2 regions of the Pseudomonas sp. S9 genome follow, and region 2 is predicted to be linked to the other one. Evidence: predicted binding sites of a transcription regulator. Region 2 holds the regulator's gene; the other holds the start of a gene.

Region 1 (6,074 bases), on a different contig from region 2:
AATACCTTGAGTCGCTGCTGACTGGCGCGGGTCAGGATCTCGATCTGCGGACGTTCAAGGTGATCGATCCTTTATCGGGTCGGCAGATGGGGTTCCGCGCGGACATTACGCCGCAGGTTGCCCGTATCGACGCACATACGCTGCGGCGGGAAGGGCCGAGCCGGCTGTGCTATGCCGGCAGTGTGCTGCATGCCCAGCCGCGTGCGCTGACCACCTCGCGTAGCCCGATCCAGTTGGGTGCCGAGTTGTATGGCGATGCGAGCCCTGCAAGCGATGTCGAGGTTATCAGCCTGCTGGTCAACACGCTTGAGCTGGCGGCTGTGCCGGATGTGCACATGGATCTCGGTCATGTCGGCATCTATCGCGGTCTGGCACGGGCAGCTGGCTTGTCGGGTGCGGCCGAGCAGCAGTTGTTCGATGCCCTGCAGCGCAAGGCCATTGATGAAATCGCCGAGTTGACCGCCGCATTGCCCGCCGAGCTGGGCAAGATGCTGCGTGCGCTGGCCGAGCTGTGCGGTGGCCGTGAGGTGCTTGACCTGGCGCAGGCATGCCTGGTCGAGGCGCCGGATGATGTGCATGCCGCACTGGATGACCTGCTGGCGATTGCCGATGAGCTGAGCCTGCGCTATCCAGAATTACCGCTGTACTTTGATCTTGGCGAGTTGCGCGGCTATCACTATCACACTGGCGTGGTGTTTGCTGCGTTTGTACCGGGTGTCGGCCAGTCGATTGCCCAGGGTGGTCGTTACGATGATATCGGCGCAGACTTCGGTCGCGCGCGCCCGGCAACAGGCTTCTCGACGGATTTAAAAACCCTGGTGAGCTTGGGCAACATGCAACTGGCGGATGCGCCGGCGGGCATTTGGGCGCCTGATCACCACGATGTTTACCTGTGGCAAGCGGTACAAAAGCTGCGTGGCGAAGGCGCGCGGGTGGTACAGGCTCTGCCAGAACAGGGTTTGGCTGATGCGCATGAGGCTGGCTGTGACCGTCAGTTGCAGTTGCGTGATGGTCGTTGGCAAGTGACGCCCCTGGCGTCCTGATATGTTTCCGTCGGTTATCGCCGACATCTAGCTTGCGCGAATGAGGACAAGTGTTATGGGTAAGAATGTCGTAGTCCTGGGCACCCAGTGGGGCGACGAGGGCAAGGGTAAGATCGTCGATCTGCTGACCGAACAGGCTGCTGCCGTGGTTCGTTATCAGGGCGGTCACAACGCTGGCCATACGCTGGTAATCGACGGCGAGAAAACCGTTCTGCACCTGATCCCGTCAGGCATTCTGCGCGATGGCGTGCAGTGCTTGATCGGTAATGGCGTGGTGGTTGCCCCGGATGCGCTGATGCGTGAAATCATCAAGCTCGAAGAAAAAGGCGTACCGGTGCGTGAGCGCCTGCGTATCAGCCCTTCCTGCCCGTTGATTCTGTCTTATCACGTGGCGCTGGATCAGGCCCGCGAAAAAGCCCGAGGCGACGCCAAGATCGGTACGACCGGTCGCGGTATTGGCCCGGCCTACGAAGACAAGGTAGCGCGCCGTGGCTTGCGCATCGGTGATTTGTTCCATCGCGAGCGCTTTGCGGCCAAGCTGGGCGAGTTGCTCGACTACCATAACTTCGTATTGCAGAACTTCTACAAGGAGCCTGCGATCGACTTCCAGAAAACCCTGGATGAGTGCATGGAATACGCCGAGTTGCTCAAGCCAATGATGGCTGACGTGACTGCGATTCTTCACGAAATGCGCCGCGACGCCAAAGACATCATGTTTGAGGGTGCGCAGGGCTCATTGCTGGATATCGACCACGGCACCTACCCATACGTGACCAGCTCCAACACCACTGCGGGCGGCATCGCCACTGGTTCTGGTTTTGGTCCCATGTATCTCGACTACATCCTGGGCATCACCAAGGCCTACACCACGCGCGTGGGTTCGGGTCCGTTCCCGACCGAGTTGTTTGACGAGACCGGTGCGTTCCTGGCCAAGCGTGGTCACGAGTTCGGTGCAACTACCGGTCGTGCTCGTCGTTGTGGCTGGTTTGATGCGGTTATCCTGCGTCGCGCTATCGAAATCAACAGCATCTCGGGCCTGTGCCTGACCAAGCTGGATGTGCTCGACGGCCTGGAAACCATCAACATCTGCGTAGGCTACAAAGACCAGAACGGTGAGGTTCTGGTTGATGCGCCGACTGATGCGGACAGCTATATCGGCCTGCAGCCAGTGTACGAAGAAGTGCCAGGCTGGAGTGAGTCGACGCTGGGCGTCAAGACCCTCGAAGAGTTGCCAGTCAATGCGCGCAACTACATCAAGCGTGTTGAGGAATTGGTGGGTGCGCCTATCGATATCATCTCGACCGGTCCTGATCGCAACGAAACTATCGTGCTGCGTCACCCGTTCGGCTAAGCATTGCCTGTTGTTGAAAAAAGGGTCGCCTGGTGCGGCCCTTTTTGCATTCTGCTCGGCTTGCATGTGATCAAGGATAGTTAGGCATAAGGCTTGCTTGGGCTCAACTAATTCCGGAAGTCGCCGTTATAGAAGTACGGTTGTTGAGGAGTCGTCCCGTGTTTGCCATTGCTTCGTTGTTACGCAGTCGTTTGTTGCGCCCGGTATTTATTGCCTTGGGGTTGGCGTTGTTGGTGCAAGTGCTGGTTGCTGTGGTGCTTACGCGCACAACGGTGAGCACGCTGGTTGAGGATCTGTCTGCGCGCCTGGGCAGCGACACCCGGCAACTGTCGACTGATCTCGAGGCGGCCAGCGCCGAGGTGCGTGGCGGGCTTGAGGGGCTATCCAGTCGAACCCAGGCAAGCCTTGGGGCTGGGCTGAAGGAGCGCCTGAGCGCGGAGCAGGTGCAGCTGCGCGGCATACTGGAGAGCAATCTCAAGCAGTCGGCGGATGACTTGGCGCAGCTTCTGGCGGCGGTCGCCCCAAAAGCCATTTGGGACAATGACGTGCCAGCCCTGACCGAGCTGGTGCGCATGGCCCATCGCAACTCAAATGTGCTTTTTGCCGTCTATGTTGATGCCGGTGGCGAGCGCCTGACGCGTCATGTCAATCGTACGGATGAGCGGGTCAAGGCCCTGATCGCCAAGGGGCAGGGGCGAGGTTCTCTGGATAAATTGCTCAATGCGGCGGCCAGTGATCCCGGGGTTTATGTGGTTGAAGCATCAATCAATCCAATGGGGTCGGAGATTGGCAAGGTAATCCTTGGTGTATCGACCGTTGATGTCGATAAGGTCGTTACCCAGCTTGACCAACGCTTTGCTGCACTGATCCAGAGCAGCGGCCAGCTGGTTTCGGATGGTTTGAGTGCGGCGGCCAGTGACAGTGCGGCGGCATTGGCGTCACGGCTCAAAGGTGCCCAGCAAACCGCGAAAGCCATGGCTGAAAACAGTCGGCAGGCGATTGAGTCGGCCGCGCAGAGCCTGCGCTGGAATATCAGTATTGGCTTGGGGCTGGTCGGTCTGGTCATTTTGCTGGTACTGGCGCTGGTTTTGGGGCGTCGCGTGGTGAGCAAGCTGCACACCCTGATTGCGGTGATGGATGACTGGGCCGCCGGCGAGGGCGATCTGACACGTCGGGTGCAGATGAACAGTCGGGATGAAATCGGTGACATGGCCGCGGTGGTCAATCGCTTTGTCGGCAAGCTACAGCCTATTGTCCGCGAGGCCGGTGATATCGCCGTGCGCACAGGGGTCGAAATCGAAAGTCTGGCTGTGCGTAGCGCGGCGGCTGAGGTTTCTGCGGCGCGCCAGCGTGATGAGGTGGCGGGCAGCTTGCAGGCGCTGGCGCAGATGGCCGACGAAGCGCAGGCCGAAAGCCAGTCCATGCAGGAGGCGTTGCAGCGTGTTGGCTCTATTCGCCAGGCCACCGAGGATAATTCGGCGATCGCCAGGCGTGTCGGTGGTTCCATTGCCGAGCTGGTTGACAGTGTCGATACCGGTGCGGCGGTAATTCAGCGCCTGGCGCGGCAAAGTGAGCAGATCGAAGTGGTGCTGACGGTCATACATGGTATCGCCGAGCAAACTAACCTGCTGGCGCTCAATGCCGCAATTGAGGCTGCGCGGGCGGGCGAAAGCGGCCGTGGTTTTGCGGTGGTTGCGGACGAGGTACGGGCCTTGGCCAGTAAAACCCAGCAATCGACTGGTGACATTCAGGCGCATATAGGTGCCTTGCAGCAGGGAGCGCGCGAGGCTGTGAGTGCAATTGAGCAAGCGAGCCGACAGGCGGCACAAGGATTGGCGGCGCTGAATGAGAGTGAGCGGCTGCAGGGTTCGGTGCAGGTCTCGGTGGAAGAGGTGCACGGAGCGATCAATGCCGCGGCGGGTGCTGCCCGGCACCAGGCTGAGGGGGCAGTGGCTGTTCGTCGGCGAGTGGAGGTCATTCATGCTGAATCGCAGCGTGCGGCTGAGGCTGTAGCGGCGACCGCCAAGAGTGGCCGGGTGCTGGATGGGCTGGCTTCCCAGTTAAGCCTGAGCTTGGGGCAGTTCAAGGTCTAGCGCGCTGAATGCAAGGCCGCCAGGGTTTCTTGGTGGCTTTTGCCGGGCAACTGCTAAGCTGAAACGCAGGCATAAAAAAACCGAGCTGTTTGGCTCGGTTTTTTTGAATTTGGTGCCCAGGAGAAGACTCGAACTTCCACGACCGTAAGGTCACCAGCACCTGAAGCTGGCGTGTCTACCAATTTCACCACCTGGGCATTGATTGCAAAGATTGCTCTTTTGCTATCAACTACAACAACGTTTGCCGTCGTTGTGGCGCGCATAATACGGATCGGTTTTTTACTTGTAAACCCCTGTCGTTAAAAAAAATATTATGTGTTGCGGGCTGACCCGGACACCTGTTTCGCGCTTCAATAGGCGTATGACAAACCGAATTTATATAGAAAAGGTGAATCCTCTCTAATGGCCGATTGGCAATCCCTCGATCCCGAGGCCGCCCGTGAAGCGGAAAAGTATGAAAATCCCATCCCTAGTCGTGAGCTTATTCTCAAGCATCTCGATGAGCGTGGCTCCCCGGCAAACCGCGAACAGCTGCTGGAAGAGTTCGGACTGACAACTGACGAGCAGGTAGAAGCACTGCGTCGTCGACTGCGTGCAATGGAGCGCGACGGTCAGCTTATTTACACGCGTCGCGGCACCTATGCTCCGGTCGATAAGCTGGATTTGGTGCTGGGTCGCATCAGTGGTCACCGCGACGGCTTTGGCTTCCTGGTGCCCGATGATGGCAGCGACGACCTGTTTCTGAGCCCGGCGCAGATGCGCCTGGTTTTCGATGGCGATCGTGCATTGGCACGGGTTGCCGGTCTTGATCGGCGTGGCCGCCGCGAAGGCGCCGTGGTTGAAGTGATCTCCCGCGGCCATGAATCCATCGTCGGCCGCTATTACGAAGAAAGCGGCATTGGCTTCGTCATTCCTGATAATCCGAAAATCCAGCAGGAAGTGCTGGTTACCCAGGGTCGCAATGCGGGGGCCAAGCAGGGCCAGTTCGTTGAGGTGAAAATCACCCACTGGCCAACCCAGCGCTTCCAGCCGCAAGGTGATGTGGTCGAGGTCGTGGGCAATTACATGGCCCCTGGCATGGAAATCGATGTTGCCTTGCGCAGCTACGACATCCCCCATGTCTGGCCAGATGCTGTCGTTAAAGAAGCCAGCAAGCTCAAGCCTGAAGTCGAAGAAAAGGACAAGGAAAAGCGGGTTGATTTGCGTCATCTTCCGTTCGTCACCATCGACGGTGAAGATGCGCGTGACTTCGATGACGCAGTGTATTGCGAAAAAGGCGGCGGTAACTGGCGGCTGTTCGGTGGCGGCTGGAAGCTGTATGTCGCCATCGCTGACGTTTCCCATTACGTCAAAATCGGCTCGGCGCTGGATGCCGAGGCGCAAGTGCGCGGCAACTCGGTGTATTTCCCGGAGCGGGTGATCCCGATGCTGCCGGAGGAACTGTCCAACGGCCTGTGTTCGCTGAATCCGCATGTTGATCGCCTGGCCATGGTTTGCGAGATGACTATCTCGAAGACCGGCAAGATGACTGACTACCAGTTCTATGAAGCGGTTATTCATTCCCATGCGCGCCTGACCTACAACAAG
Region 2 (6,074 bases):
CTGCCGCCTCGCGCTCAGCGGGCGACTCGATACCGTGGTCAACCGCATTGCGCACCAAGTGCACCAGCGGGTCGGCCAGGGCCTCGACCAGGTTTTTATCCAGGTCGGTTTCTTCGCCGATCAACTCCAGGCTGATTTCTTTTTTCAGGTTGCGGGCCAGGTCGCGAACCAGCCGCGGAAAGCGACCAAATACTTTCTTGATGGGCTGCATGCGGGTTTTCATCACCGCGGTCTGCAAGTCAGCAGTGACCACATCCAGGTTCGATACCGCCTTGCCCATGGCTTCATCGTTGCTGCTTGCACCCAGGCGAACCAGGCGATTACGCACCAGCACCAGCTCACCGACCATGTTCATGATTTCATCAAGGCGCGCGGTATCAACCCGAACCGTGGTTTCCACTTCGTTGGCTGGAGCCGCCTTTTCAGGAGCCGGCGCAGCTGCCGCAGCTCGGGCTGGTGCAACCTTTGCGACTGCCGCAGTTGCCTGGGCAGGCTGTACGTCGGAGCCGACAACCTTGGCAACTGGCTCGCTAAACTTGCCTTTGCCGTGCAGCTCATCAAGCAAGGCTTCAAATTCGTCGTCGCTGATTTCATCGCTGGCAACCGCCGGCGTGGAGGCGCTTTCCACTGGCTCAGAAGCTGCGGCAGGCTCAGCCACCTTGGGCGCTACGAACTGGCCTTTGCCATGCAACTGATCGAGCAAGGCCTCGAACTCATCGTCAGTGATTTCATCACTGGCTGATTCGGCAGCCGGAGCTTCGGGAACCGCCGCCTCGGCCTTGGCTGGCGCGGTTGAAGCCTCGCCTGTGGCGAACTGGCCCTTGCCGTGCAATTGATCAAGTAGCGACTCGAATTCATCGTCAGTGATTTCATCACTGGCAGCCGGGGCATCGACCTGCTGTGGCGTTTCGTCAAGGGCGTCGAGCAACTGTTCAAATTCGCTGTCGGTAATATCGTTGGAGGTTGCCGCAGTCGGCGCAGTAGCAGGCGCAGCAACAACTGGCGCTGGGCTGGCGACGCCCGCAGCAGGCGTTGGCTCAGCCAGCTGGGCCAATGCAGCCAATAGCTCCGGGGTCGCGGCAGTGGGCGTGACACCTTCGCGTACTTCACTGAACATGCCATTGACGGCGTCCAGTGCCTCAAGCACAACGTCCATCAACTCCGAATCGACCCGGCGTTCGCCTTTACGCAAGATATCGAAGACGTTTTCCGCAATATGACAGCACTCCACCAACTCATTGAGCTGGAGAAAACCGGCACCGCCTTTAACTGTGTGAAATCCCCGAAAAATCGCATTGAGCAGATTCATATCATCCGGGCGGCTCTCAAGCTCAACCAACTGCTCGGACAATTGTTCGAGTATCTCGCCGGCCTCTACCAGGAAATCCTGGAGAATTTCTTCATCGGCGCCGAAGCTCATATGGACGTGCTCCTAAAATCCCAGACTGGACAACAGATCATCGACGTCATCTTGACTCGCTGCGACGTCATCAAGCTTATCGGCATGAATCTGCGGACCTTCACCCTGAGATGGATTTTTTTCTTGTTGTTTTTCTGCACGCAATGCCTCCTGGTCATGTTCGATGCCGGCATAGCGATCAACCTGGGTGGCCATGAGCATCAACTTGAGCAGATTGCTTTCAACTTCAGTGACCAACTGGGTGACGCGCTTGATCACCTGGCCGGTCAGGTCCTGGTAATCCTGGGCCAGGAGAATATCGTTCAAGTGCCCTGACAACTTGCCACTGTCTCGCTCGCTATTGACCAGGAACAACTCGACTCGCTTGGCCAGCTCACGAAAATCTTCGGCGCCCATTTCGCGGCGCATGAAACGCCCCCAGTCGGCACTCAGGCTCTGCGCCTCGGTGCGGATATCATTGACCAGCGGCGCACTCTGCTCGACCAGATCCATGGTGCGATTGGCCGCATCCTCGGTCATTGTCACCACGTAATTGAGGCGTTCGGTTGCGTCGGTAATCTGCGAGACTTCGGTCGCATGGGGCAGGCGCGGGTCAAGCTGGAAGTTGACGATTGCGCTGTGCAGCTCGCGCGTCAGCTTGCCGACTTCGTGATAAAGACCACGGTCGCGCACTTTGTTCAGTTCATTGATAACCTGGACAGCATCACCAAAATTGCCGCGCTCAAGGCTTTCAAGCAATTGGTGGGCATTACTTTTCAGGGTCGATTCAAAGTCACCCACTTGGGAATCATCGTGTTCCATAACAACCTCAGCGCAGACATCAGCCGTTTACACGCTCAAATATCTTTTCTATTTTTTCTTTAAGCACTTGAGCAGTGAAAGGCTTCACCACGTAACCGTTTACACCGGCCTGGGCAGCCTCAATGATCTGGTCACGCTTGGCTTCAGCGGTCACCATAAGTACCGGCAGTTGTTTCAGCCGTTCATCCGCACGCACTGCGCGCAACAGCTCAATACCGGTCATTCCCGGCATGTTCCAGTCAGTCACCAGAAAGTCGAAACTGCCGCTTTGCAGCATTGGCAGTGCAGTGGTGCCATCATCGGCTTCAGCAGTGTTAGTAAACCCCAGATCACGCAGGAGGTTTTTGATAATGCGGCGCATCGTTGAAAAGTCATCAACGATGAGGATTTTCATGTTCTTGTCCAAGTCGACCTCCGTACCTTCCCCAGTGCACTCAGCAGCCTGAATGCACCCTCTAATCGTGAAACCGGCCTGGCTAGGCACCTGCGTGCCTCGCTATACAAGGTTTTCAGTATCCAACTATTTATCCAGCTCGCCACTCGCCCAGGCGCGCACGCAAACGTGCGGCGCACTGGCTGTGCAACTGGCTTACCCGAGACTCGCTCACGCCCAGCACTTCACCAATTTCCTTGAGGTTGAGCTCTTCGTCGTAATACAACGAAATGACCAATTGCTCGCGCTCCGGCAAGTTGCCAATCGCATCGGCAAGCGCTTTTTGAAAGCGCTCTTCCTCGAATTCGCGTGATGGGCCTGATTGACTGCTACTCACATCTTCATGCAGGCCGCTATTTTCTCCGTCCTCAAGCAGGTCGTCAAAACTGAACAGGCGGCTGCCCAAAGTGTCGCCAAGAATGCCGTAGTAATCTTCGAGACTCAATTGGAGTTCGGCCGCAACTTCGTGATCTTTAGCGTCACGACCTGTTTTTGCTTCAATTAATCGAATTGCATCACTGACCATGCGGCTATTGCGATGCACCGAACGCGGTGCCCAATCGCCTTTACGCACTTCATCAAGCATTGAGCCACGGATACGAATACCGGCAAAGGTCTCGAAACTGGCGCCTTTGGAGCCATCGTATTTTTTCGAAGCCTCAAGCAAGCCGATCATTCCGGCCTGGATCAAATCATCGACCTGAACGTTCGCAGGCAAGCGCGCCAAAAGGTGATAGGCAATCCGCTTGACCAATGGCGCATACCGTTCGATTAGCTGATGTTGCAAGTCTTTACCTTGCGCTTTGCTATACATTCGGAGTCCAGACGCCGCTGTCATGCCGGCGTATCAGTAGCAGGTTGTTGCACCAGACGCTCGACAAAAAACTCCAGATGCCCACGCGGATTGGCGGGTAAAGGCCAGGTGCAGACCTTCTGGGCTATTGCTCGAAACGCCATGGAGCATTTTGAACGTGGAAATGCTTCAAAAACTGCACGTTGCTTCTGCACGGCTTTGCGCACCGACTCGTCATAAGGCACGGTGCCAACGTATTGCAATGCGACATCGAGGAAACGGTCGGTGACCTTGCTCAGTTTGGCGAACAGATTTCGCCCTTCTTGCGGGGTGTGCGCCATATTGGCCAACACTCTGAAACGGTTCATGCCGTAATCGCGGTTAAGCAGTTTGATCAGGGCATAGGCATCGGTAATAGACGTTGGCTCATCGCAAACCACCACCAGCACTTCCTGCGCTGCGCGTACGAAACTGACAACCGAGTCGCCGATTCCGGCTGCGGTATCGACAATCAACACGTCAATATTTTCACTGATGTCGCTAAATGCCTGGATCAGGCCGGCATGCTGCATGGGCGATAGCTGAACCATGCTTTGCGTGCCCGAAGCTGCCGGCACAATGCGAATACCGCATGGCCCCTGGATGACCACATCGCGCATGTCGCATTCGCCACTGATGACATCTGCCAGCGTGCGCTTTGGTGTAAGCCCCAGCAGCACATCAATGTTCGCCAGCCCCAAGTCAGCATCCATCAGCATGACGCGCCGGCCTTCCTCGGCCAGCGCCATTGCCAGGTTGACGGACACGTTGGTCTTGCCGACGCCGCCCTTACCGCCAGTAACTGCAATTACTTGCACTGGGTGCATAGCCATTTAATTACGCTCCTTGTTCACGTTGGTCAGAAGCATCCTGTCCATTGAGCTTCGACTAAGATGAACACAACAAGCTTGCATGCAAGCTGTATCAAAGATCATGTGGTGACGCATCAACTCGCCTGTCTAGCCGGTTGCTGGTAAAGACCCGCAAAGACTTCAGCCATGGTGTCTTCGCAAGGTTCTTCCTGTGCTTGAAGGCCAACTGCGCGGCTGACCAACTGATGACTGCGCGGCAGCTGTAGATCATCAGGAATTCGAGGACCATCAGTCACATATGCAACTGGCAGGCGCTGGCTCATCGCCAACCCCAGAACCTCACCCATGCTTGCCGCTTCATCCAGTTTAGTCAGAATACAACCCATAAGCCCACAGCGCTTATAACTATGATAAGCCGATTTCAGTACCTGATTCTGACTGGTCGCGGCCATCACCAGGTAGTTTTTCGCATTAATCGAGCGGCTCGACAAGGCTTCAAGCTGCATTCGCAGCGCCGGGTCGTTGGCTGGCAGGCCTGCAGTATCGATCAAAACCACACGTTTGCGCATCAAGGGGGTGATGACCTGGGTCAACGATTGACTGGGATCAACCAGCGTCACCGGCACATTGAGAATGCGGCCCAGGGTTTTCAGTTGTTCCTGAGCGCCAATGCGATAGCTATCCAGGCTGACCAGCGCGATATTCTGCGCGCCGAACTTCAGTACATAACGCGCCGCCAGCTTGGCAATGGTCGTGGTCTTGCCCATGCCAGCCGGGCCGACCAGGGCAATAACACCACCCTCTTCCAGCGGCTCCTGCTTGGGAACCTGAATCGCGTGAGCCATATGTGCCAACAACATGCGCCAGGCCTGGCGAGGCTCGGCAATTTCGCCAACGCGCTCCAGCAAGGGCCGGGCGACATCCGCGGGCAAGCCCATGCGCTGCAGGCGGCGCCACAGGTTGGCTTGCTGGGGCCGACGGGTTTGCATCTGCCCCCAGGCGATCGAGCCGAGCTGGACTTCGATCAGCTCACGCAGCCCAGACAACTCAGAACGCATGGCATCGATAGTGTTTTGATCAACCGCCGCAGCCGCCGCTTTGGAAGATGCACGTACGGCAGCATCCAGCGGGCTTTCAACCTGCTCCGACAGCTCAGCGAATAGCTGCAGATCCTTGGCCACCTCAGGCTCGACGCGCAGGCTCAACTCAGCATGGGCCGCAGCAATTTTCGACTGGGTTTTGCGCAGTTCGGTTTCCAAGGCAGGGTTCGGCTGGCGCGCGGGCGCCGCAGGAACCTGGTAATCCAGCGCGGCGGTCAACTCGACGCCGCCCGCAACACGGCGATTACCGATGATCGACGCGTCAGCGCCCAGCTCTTCACGAACCAGCTTCATGGCTTGACGCATATCGGCAGCAAAAAAGCGTTTAACCTGCATACCTGTGACCTCGGTTTTGCGGCGGCTGGACAACATCTGTGCGATTCAGCACCGCTTAATTCTGACCCACCGTCGCAACGATGGTGACCTGCTTGTTATCGGGTATTTCCTGGTAAGCCAACACATGGGCATTGGCTACCGCCATTCGTGCAAAGCGCGAGAGCATCGCCCGAACCGGCCCGGCGACCAGAAGAATCACTGGCTTGCCGAGCATTTCCTGGCGCTGAGCTGCATCGATCAAGGAACGTTGCAGCTTTTCAGCCATGCCCGGCTCCAGCAAGATGCCTTCCTCGGAGCCTTGACCGGCCTTCTGTACGCTATTTAGCAATATCTGTTCCAA

The links. Region 2 encodes FliA, which starts transcription of late flagellar genes. Its sites were predicted from a motif close to CTAAAGTTTNNNNNNNNNNNGCCGNTAA; they were not measured.
Region 1: PSES9_RS0115260 (methyl-accepting chemotaxis protein) is a predicted target of FliA. The motif match lies at 2,497-2,524, and genes of this name have one in related genera.

What each region holds. Positions count from the first base shown of each region.
Region 1 covers NZ_AFFX01000007.1:75,174-81,247, reverse strand. The annotation lists gene PSES9_RS0115270 (ATP phosphoribosyltransferase regulatory subunit) at 1-1,043, shown strand, start outside; gene PSES9_RS0115265 (adenylosuccinate synthase) at 1,099-2,394, shown strand; gene PSES9_RS0115260 (methyl-accepting chemotaxis protein) at 2,553-4,487, shown strand; tRNA gene PSES9_RS0115255 (tRNA-Leu) at 4,598-4,684, opposite strand; gene rnr (ribonuclease R) at 4,890-6,074, shown strand, end outside.
Region 2 covers NZ_AFFX01000001.1:47,465-53,538, reverse strand. The annotation lists gene PSES9_RS0100280 (chemotaxis protein CheA) at 1-1,420, opposite strand, end outside; gene PSES9_RS0100275 (protein phosphatase CheZ) at 1,433-2,221, opposite strand; gene PSES9_RS0100270 (chemotaxis response regulator CheY) at 2,241-2,615, opposite strand; gene fliA (RNA polymerase sigma factor FliA) at 2,746-3,492, opposite strand; gene fleN (flagellar synthesis regulator FleN) at 3,489-4,319, opposite strand; gene flhF (flagellar biosynthesis protein FlhF) at 4,433-5,734, opposite strand; gene flhA (flagellar biosynthesis protein FlhA) at 5,790-6,074, opposite strand, start outside.